2 regions of the Methylobacterium currus genome follow, and region 1 is predicted to be linked to the other one. Evidence: riboswitches for the same ligand, from Rfam matches in the RefSeq annotation. Region 1 holds a riboswitch; the other holds the start of a gene.
What was found. Region 1 has a riboswitch for ZMP and ZTP ahead of DA075_RS31870 (LysE family translocator). Riboswitches for the same ligand answer to the same signal wherever they lie in the genome.

Region 1 (4,403 bases):
CCCTCGCCGGCCGGCAGGGCGGCGGCGAGGCGGTTGAGCCAGCCGCTCGCGGTGAAACCGGGGCCGGGCTGGCCGCTCTCGAGCACGTCCTGCCCGTCGAAATGAGAGCGTTCGCGGTAGCCGGTGGCAGCCGCATGCACCACCAGGGCCTGGCGGGTGGCATAGAGCCGCGCGAAGGTCGGCAGCGCCGGATGCAGGGCGAAGAAGCCGTCGAGGGGCAGAGCCGCCGCCGGCCCGTCGCGGGTGAGCGCGATGCCGGGACGTAGAGCGGCATAGGCCGGGTCGCCCAGGGGCGCCACCGCCGAGAGGCCGTCGAGGGCGCCCCGCAGGATCACCACCACGAGGCGGGCGTCGCGGGCGCCCGGCGCGGCGTAAGCGGTGCGGGGGATGGCGCCCCAGGCGAACAAAGCGCCGGCGGTGCCGAGGATCGCCCGGCGGCTCGGGTGGACATCGCACGATTCCGTCATGGGGATCACCGTCGCTGGAACTCGGGGGCCATCAGGACGAGGGCGATGGCTTGCGCCCGGCTCTCGGCCCGGCGCAGCGCCGTGCGGGTCTCGTCGGTGGCGAGCGGCCCCAGCACCGACTCGGCAAAGGCCGCCGGGTCGGTGCCGGCGGCGAGCTGGCCCGTCCGGGCGGCGAGGTCGAGCCGCGTGCGCAACCCCTCCGGCGAGGCCCAGGCGCCGGCATCGTCGGGATAGCCGTTCGGGGCCGGGGCGGACCAGAATGGCTGGCCGAGGGCGGCGAGCCCGTTCATCACCATTCCGGGATGGGGCGCGAGGGCGAGGCCGCGCAAGGCCGCGACCAAGAATTCCTGCGGCGAGCGGATCTTGCGCTGAACCGGGTTCCAGGCCTCCGGCGCCTCGATCAGCGCCAGCGACACCCGCGACAGGTCGCCGTCCTGGTCGATGAAGGTCTGGGCGAGGCGCGCCACCAGGGCGGGGGGCGGATCGTCGGCGACGAAGTGGCGGGCGAGCCGCAAGGCGACGTGGCGGGCGGTCGCGGGATGCACCGCGAGGTCGTCGAGAGCCATGCGCAGCTGCTCGGGCCCGACATCGAGATAGGTGCGGCCCAACAGCGTCACCGCGCCCGGCTCGTGGGCGGCGCGTCGGAAGGCGGTCGCACCCGGCAGGCCCGCAGCCTGGCCGTCGCGCTGCAGCGACCAGCCGGTGAGGATGCGGGCGAGCGCCGTCACGTCGGCTTGGCCGTAGCCGCCCTCGCTGCCGAGGGTGTGCAGCTCCAGGAGCTCGCGGCCGAGATTCTCGTTGAGGCCCTTTCCCTGGCGCTGGCCCGCCGGCGAGTTGGGGCCCACCGAGGCGATGTTGTCGAGGTAGATCAGCATCGCCGGATGGGTGGCGGCGGCGAGCAGCAGGTCGCGAAACCGCCCGAGCACGTGCGGGCGGATCGCCTCGCGCTCGAAGGCGCCGGCGCTGACCCGCAGGTTCGCCCCCCGCACCACCGAGACGGTGAAGTGGTTGGCCCAGAACCAGACCAGGCGCTCGACGAGGCCGGTGGGCGCCTGTTGCGCCAGGGCGAGGCGGGCCGCCACCTCGGCCTGGTAGGTGCGCTCCGGGATCGGCGGCGCCGGCGGGCCTTCCGGCGTCGGGGCGTCCAGGTTGCCGGCCCGGGCGAGCTTGCGGCTCTGATCCTCCGCCTGGAGGGCGGTGAGCAGGGTCGACGCGGAGGAGAGGCTCGGCCCGCCCGGCAGGGGGACGACGCCCGCCTGAATCTCGCCGCGCAAGACCTCCTCGACCGGCTCCGCCCGGGCGAGGTCGCCCGGACGGGCGCCGAGCCCGAAACGCCCGAGGGCGAGCGCCGTCCAGCGCGGATCGACCGCCATGCCCGTGCCCTCCCCTTTCGTCAGCCACCCTCATGACGCGCCGCAAGGGCTTAACCGATGCTGAGCGGGAGATGACGGTTTCGTAAGGGTACGCCGGCGAGACGTCGTCTCGACGGGCGAGGGCGTCGGCGATAGGATCCCTCACCCTCGCGTGACTGACGCTTGAGATGGGGCACCATCGGGGAGCGCGAAGGGCCGTCGCCGCGCGTCTGGGCATCCTCCTGCAAGGGAACGACGATGCCCGCCTCAAGCAACCTCCTCGCCTTCGCGGCGATCGCGCTCGGCATGGTCCTGACGCCCGGACCCAACATGATCTACCTGATCTCGCGCTCGATCTGCCAGGGCAGGACGGCGGGCCTGATCTCGCTCGGCGGCGTGGCCCTCGGCTTCGTCGTCTACATGCTCTGCGCGGCCTTCGGCATCACCGCGCTCGTCCTCGCGGTGCCCTATGCGTACGACGCGGTCCGCCTCGGCGGCGCGGCCTACCTGCTCTGGCTCGCCTGGCAGGCCGTCCGGCCCGGCGGCCGCTCGCCCTTCGAGGTCGAGGACCTGCCGAAGGACAGCCCTCGCACGCTGTTCCTCATGGGCTTCCTGACCAACCTGCTCAATCCGAAGATCGCCGTCATGTACCTGTCGCTGCTGCCGCAATTCATCGATCCGGCGGCCGGGAGCGTGCTGGGCCAGGCGCTCGTGCTCGGCACGGTGCAGATCGTCGTCAGCGTCCTGGTCAACGCGCTCATCGCGGTCTCGGCCGGATCGATCGCGCTGTTCCTGACCCGGCGGCCGTCCTTCGCCGTCGTGCAGCGCTGGGTGATGGGAACGGTGCTGGCCGCCCTCGCCGTCCGGATGGCGACGGAGGCCCGCCGCTAAAATCGCGGGGGCCGCCGCTCACGGCCGGCCGCCGCCCGCCAGCGCCAGCAGCCGGTCGCAATCGACATGCGCCTCGAGGTGGTCGGCGAGGCCGTCGAGCACGCTGTCGATCACCGCTTCGTAGGCCTCCGGCCCCGGCGCGGTGCCGAGTCGGTTCAGCCACAGGGCACGCTGGCCCTCGTCGGCGAACAGGCCGTGCACGTAGGTGCCGCAGACGAGCCCGTCGGCCGACACGGCGCCGTCAGGGCGGCCGCAGGCGAGGCGGAGCAGCGGCCGGGCCGCGTCGGGCCCGTCGGTTTCGCCGACATGCATCTCGTAGCCGGTGAACGGCGTTCCGTCCGGCAGGCTGACGCCGCGCGCCGCGGCGAGCCGCTTCTCGGCCGTGAGCACCGTCGCGACGTCGAGGAGGCCTAAGCCCGCCACCGTGCCGGGCGGCCCCTCGATGCCCTGCGGATCGCTCAGAGTGGTGCCGAGCATCTGGTAGCCGCCGCACAGGCCGAGCACCCGCCCGCCGCGGCGGCGATGGGCCAGGATGTCGATGTCCCAGCCCTGCCGGCGCAGGAAGGCGAGGTCGGGGATCGTGGTCTTGGAGCCCGGCAGCAGCACGAGGCCGGCCTCGGCCGGGATCGGCCGGCCGGGCTCCACCAGCACCACGCTCACCCCGGGCTCGGCCCGCAAGGGATCGAGGTCGTCGAAATTGGCGATGCGCGGCAGGACCGGCACCGCCACGACCTTTCCGCCCGGCCGCTCGGCGCCGCGCAGGCCGAGCACGTCCTCCGCCGGCAGCCGCGCGGCGTCCGGGAAATGCGGGATCAGCCCGAGCGCTTCCCAGCCGGTGCGGGCGGCGATCAGGTCCATGCCGTCGGAAAACAGGTTCGGGTCGCCGCGGAAACGGTTGACGAGGAAGCCCCGCACCATCGCGGCATCCTCGGGATCGAGCACCGCCTTCGTGCCGACGAGGCTCGCGATCACCCCGCCGCGGTCGATGTCGCCGAGGAGCACCACCGGCGTGCCGGTGGCACGGGCAAACCCCATATTGGCGATGTCGCCCCGGCGCAGGTTCACCTCCGAGGCCGAGCCCGCGCCCTCGACCAGCACCAGGTCGGATTCGGCGCGCAGCCGCCCGAAGCTCTCGACGACCGCCGCCAGCAGCCGCGGCTTCCAGGCCTGGTACTCCCGGGCCCGCGCGGTGCCGACCATCCGCCCCTGCACCACCACCTGCGAGCCGGTCTCGCTCTGCGGCTTCAGGAGCACCGGGTTCATGTGCACGGACGGCGCGACGCCCGCCGCGCGGGCCTGGAGCGCCTGGGCCCGGCCGATCTCGCCGCCATCGGCGGTGACGGCGGCATTGTTCGACATGTTCTGCGGCTTGAACGGCCGCACCCGCAGGCCCCGCCGCGCGAAGGCGCGGGCGAGCCCGGCGACGATCAGCGACTTGCCGACATCCGAGCCCGTGCCCTGGATCATCAGGGCCTTGGCGCCCTCTCGCGCGGGCATGTCTCGCACAGGCATGACTCCTCGGGGGTTTGCCGGCCACGTCGTGCGGCAGCGCACGGAAAAAATTCAGAAACCCGATCGGTCAACCGCCAGGTGTGGCGCGGCGGTCATAGGCGCGCGGCCACGCTCAAGCTAGCCTACAGCCACATTTTCGCTCAACCGGGGCGTCCTCCAGTGCTCAAGAAGTTCCTGCTCG
Region 2 (4,403 bases), on a different contig from region 1:
CCCTGGCCGCCTCGTGATGGCCGCATCATGATCCTCAGCCTGACCCTGCTGCTGCTCTGCCAGCTCGCCGGCGAGATCGTCGCCCGCGCCTTCGCGCTGCCGGTCCCGGGCCCGGTCGTCGGCATGGCGCTGCTCCTCGGGGTGCTGGCCCTGCGCGACCGGCGCCCCGGCGGGCTGCCGGCGCCGCTGACCGACGGCACGCTGGAGCGGACCGGCAAGGGGCTGCTCGCCCACCTGTCGCTGCTGTTCGTGCCGGCGGGCGCCGGGGTGATCGGCCGGCTCGACGTGCTGGCCGCCCACGGCCTCGCGCTCGCCGTCGCGCTGGTGGTCTCGACGGCGCTGGCGCTCGTCGCCACGGTCACCACCTTCTCGTATGTCGCGCGGCGGACCGGGCGATGACGGGCGAGTTCGCCCTCTGGGTCTTCCTGTCGCGCACGCCGCTCCTGTGGCTCACCGTGACGCTCACCGCCTACGTCATCGCCGACCGGATCTCCGCCGCCACCGGGCGCCATCCGCTGGCGAACCCCGTGCTGCACGCGATCTGGATGGTCGGCCTGGTGCTGGTCGTCACCCGCACGCCCTACGCGGTCTATTTCGAGGGCGCGCAATTCGTGCACTTCCTGCTCGGCCCCGCCACGGTGGCGCTGGCGATCCCGCTCTACGAGCACCGCAAGACCGTGACCCGGGTGCTGGTGCCGATGCTGGCCGCCCTGGCGGTCGGCTCCACGGTCGCCCTCGTCACCGGCATCGGCACCGCGAAGCTCCTCGGCGTGCCGGATCCGATCCTGATCGCGCTGGCGCCGAAATCCGTGACCGCCAGCGTCGCCATGGGCATCACCTCGGCGCTCGGCGGCGACCCGACGCTGACCGCCGTGCTGGTGATCCTCACCGGCATCCTCGGCGCGATCATGGTCACGCCGCTCCTCGACCGTCTCGGGATAAGGGATTACCGCGCCCGCGGCTTCGCGGCGGGCTTGGCCGCCCACGGCATCGGCACCGCCCGCGCCTTTCAGGTCAGCGAGGTCGCCGGCACCTTCGCTGGCATCGCCATGGGTCTCAACGCCTTCCTGACCGCCGTGCTGGTGCCGCTGGCGCTGTCGGTGCTGCGTTAGGCCTCCGTCGCCGCCCGCAAGGCCCCGACGAGGTGGAGCGAGCCGGTCACCAGGAGCCAGCCGCCCCGCAGTGCGGCGAGGTCCGCCGCACGGGTGAGGCCTGCATCCGGGGCGGCCACCGCCTCGGCCTCCATCCCCTCGGCCGCGGCGAGCGCCCGGAGCGCCGCGGCGGCGTGCCCGCGCCGCTCCGGCATCTCGGTCGCGACCACGCTCGCCCCGTGCCGGGCCAGGGCCGCGAGGAACCCCGCCGCGTCCTTGTCGCCCGCCAGAGCCACGAGGGCGGTGCAGGGACCCGGGAGGTCGGGCGCGCGCGCGAGGTCGCGCAGGACCGCCGCGAGGTTGAACGGCACATGGGCTCCGTCGAGCACCACCGGCACCGCACCGGTGGCGGTCCGCATCCGCCGGCGCTCGAGCCGCCCGGGCAGGCGAGCGCTCGCGCGGGCAGCGGCGTCGAGGAAGCTTGAACGCAGGGGGGTGCCGTCGCGGCCGAGCGCGCCCCGGCGGCCGAGATGGTCGAGGACGAGGCCGGCGAGGGCGGCATTCTCCTCGTCGATCGAGGCGCCGTCGGGAAGCCCCGGCCGCAGCACCGGGCACGAGAGGGCGGCGGCGCGGGCGGATGCGACCGCTCCGGCCTCGTCGTCGGGGCTGAGCGTGGTGACGAGCGCCGCACCGGGCTTGAGGATGCCGACCTTCTCGGCGGCGATGGCCGCGCGGGTGTGCCCGAGGATCTCGGTGTGCTCGAGGGCGACGTTGGTGACGACCGCGACCTCGCTCCCCACCGCGTTGGTCGAATCGAGCCGCCCGCCGAGGCCGACCTCGATCACCGCCCAGTCGAGCTCCGCCTCGCCGAAGATCGTGAGCGCGGCGGCCGTCAGCACGTCGAACCAGGTCGCGTCCCGGCCCGCCGTGCCGTCGCGGCCCGCCGCCTCGTGGGCGTCGAGCGCCCGGGCGAGCGCGAGCGCGAGGCGCGCATCCTCCACCGGCCGGCCCTGGAGGCAGACCCGCTCGGTGACCGATTCGACGTGGGGCGAGGCGTAGCGCCCGACCCGCAGGCCGGCCCGCATCAGCCCGGCCTCGATCAGCGCGCAGACCGAGCCCTTGCCCTTGGTGCCGCCGACATGGATCACCCGCAAGGACGCCTGCGGCGTGCCGAGCCGGTGCAGCAGGTCGCGCATCGGCTCGAGGCCGACCCGCATCCCGCCCCGCGGCCGCTTCTCCCAGTCGGTCAGGCGGTCGAGGCGGCCGAGGACGGTGCACAGGGGGAGAGCGTCGGAGGGTGAGGGCACGGATGAAGGCATTTTGGGCGTCGGCGTCGGCGTCATGGGTCACCCGTCGGTCGGTGCGGGGAGGGTGCCCAGGCGAGCGGCGGCGACATCCCGCGCTCCCCGGTGGTCGGACCACCTTGAACCTCGCCAGTCACGCGGGACAGCCCCCCATAAGAGACGAGGCGGAGACGGGCAACCGGCGCGCGAGGCCGTTGCGTCACCTTGTGCCGGCCCCGGCGGGCGGCTACTCACCGGGTCTCCCGTCCCCACCCGCCAGGATCGCCCGCCGCCTTGCCCGCCCGCCTCGACGCCATCGACTGGGCGATCCTCCGGGAGCTGCAGGCCGACGGCTCCATCACCAACGTGGAGCTGGCGCGGCGCGTCGGCCTGTCGGCGCCGCCCTGCCTGCGCCGGGTCCGCGCGCTGGAGGAGGCGGGCATCATCCGCGGCTACCGCGCCCTGCTGGAGCCGAAGGCGCTCGGCTACGAGGTGATGTGCTTCGCCATGGTGCAACTCGCAGCCCAAGGCCAGGCGGAGCTCGCCGCCTTCGCGGCCGAGATGCGCGACTGGCCGATGGTGCGGGAATGCTGGACCCTCTCGGGCGAGACCGACTTCCTGCTCAAATGCGTCGCGCCGAATCTCGGCGCCTTCCAGCAGCTCGTCGGGCACCTGACCGGCCTGCCCAACGTGCGCACGGTGCGCACGGCGCTCGCTCTGGACCAGATCAAGGACGAGCCGATCGCCCCCCTCGACGGGCCCGCGGCCGAGCTGTGATCACGCCGCCGCTCGCGGGGACTGGGAGCACTTTACTGTAAGAGACTGACTCTCGCGCCACTCTGCCCTAAAAGTCGGGACTGTCGGATGGGGGCTGGCGCGATCGTCGGACCGTCCGCGAGAGTTGAGCGAGGGCAGGACAGCGCGCAGCCGAAACTCCGAGTTGATATTATACCGCCGGGGCGAGGACCCTAGGGTGTATGTCCGCCGAGACTACTCGACTTCATTGCCTGAGGCGCACGACGGCAGGATGACAGAGGCCGCAGCATGACGAGGCCGGACCGCCACGATCCCACCGTGCCAACGCCGCCCCGGACCCGGAGCGCGCGCTGGAGCGAGGGCGCCGAGCCGCACCCGATCGTCGGAAGGGTGGGGACCATGCCGGACCCGGTGAGCCTGTTCGCGGTCCCGATCGGCCGGACGACGAGCCGGCCCGGCGATCCCGTGCCGGTCACTCAGACGCTCTATCGCACCTCGGACCACCGTTACGTGATCCGCACCTGTCTGCATGATGGGGCCGATCCGGCGCAGGATGCCTGCGACGTGATGATCTACGCCGACGAGGCCGCCCTGCGCGAGGCGCTGTCGGCCGGCAACGACGGCCTCGACCAGGCGCTGCTCGCCGCCGCCGGCCTCGCTCCGGACCGGGCGTGACCGCCTGACGCCATCGGCCGGACGTCGCCACAAGCCGGGAGAGGGCGGCGACCGCACATGGTCGCCGCCCTTTGCCTATCAATGATGCTGGTGCCCGCCCGCGGCCTCCGGCGCCGCGGCGCCGATGGCGCCGACGGCGAAGCGCACCGGCACCGTCCCGGCGCGGGCGAAGGTGAGGGTGCCCTCGACGGCGTCGCCGGCCTTCACCGGGCCGGTCAGGTCCATGAACATCAGGTGGTAGCCGCCGGGCTTGAGCACCACGGTCTCGCCGGGCTTGATGACGAGGCCGGCTTCCACCGGCGCCATCTTCGCCACGCCCTTGTCCATCGCCATCTGGTGCACCTCGCCCCGTCCCGCGAGCGGGATCGAGGCCGAGACCAGCCGGTCGGGCTCCTTGCCGGTATTGGTGACCTGCAGGTAGCCGCCCGCCACCTTGGCGCCCCCGGGGGTGGCGCGGATCCACGGGGCCTCGATGGTGAGGTCGCCGGCCTTGACGGAGGCCGGCGCGGCCGGCGCCGCGGCGGCGGCCGCCACGATGCGCACGCCCGGGGCCGGGGTCTTCAGGTCGCGGGCGGATTGGCCGGCGGCCGGCACCTCG

Region 2: it holds a riboswitch for ZMP and ZTP, as region 1 does, so the genes downstream of both, DA075_RS15310 (bifunctional folylpolyglutamate synthase/dihydrofolate synthase) here and DA075_RS31870 (LysE family translocator) in region 1, are expected to answer to the same signal.

Annotation. Positions count from the first base shown of each region.
Region 1 covers NZ_CP028844.1:373,366-377,768, forward strand. The annotation lists gene DA075_RS31860 (DUF1501 domain-containing protein) at 1-467, opposite strand, end outside; gene DA075_RS31865 (DUF1800 domain-containing protein) at 473-1,840, opposite strand; ZMP/ZTP riboswitch at 1,982-2,062, shown strand; gene DA075_RS31870 (LysE family translocator) at 2,078-2,710, shown strand; gene DA075_RS31875 (cobyric acid synthase) at 2,729-4,177, opposite strand; gene DA075_RS31880 (outer membrane protein) at 4,382-4,403, shown strand, end outside.
Region 2 covers NZ_CP028843.1:3,265,040-3,269,442, reverse strand. The annotation lists gene DA075_RS15325 (glutamine amidotransferase) at 1-17, shown strand, start outside; gene DA075_RS15320 (CidA/LrgA family protein) at 28-399, shown strand; gene DA075_RS15315 (LrgB family protein) at 396-1,112, shown strand; gene DA075_RS15310 (bifunctional folylpolyglutamate synthase/dihydrofolate synthase) at 1,109-2,398, opposite strand; ZMP/ZTP riboswitch at 2,458-2,542, opposite strand; gene DA075_RS15305 (Lrp/AsnC family transcriptional regulator) at 2,669-3,151, shown strand; gene DA075_RS15300 (hypothetical protein) at 3,419-3,805, shown strand; gene DA075_RS15295 (copper chaperone PCu(A)C domain-containing protein) at 3,884-4,403, opposite strand, start outside.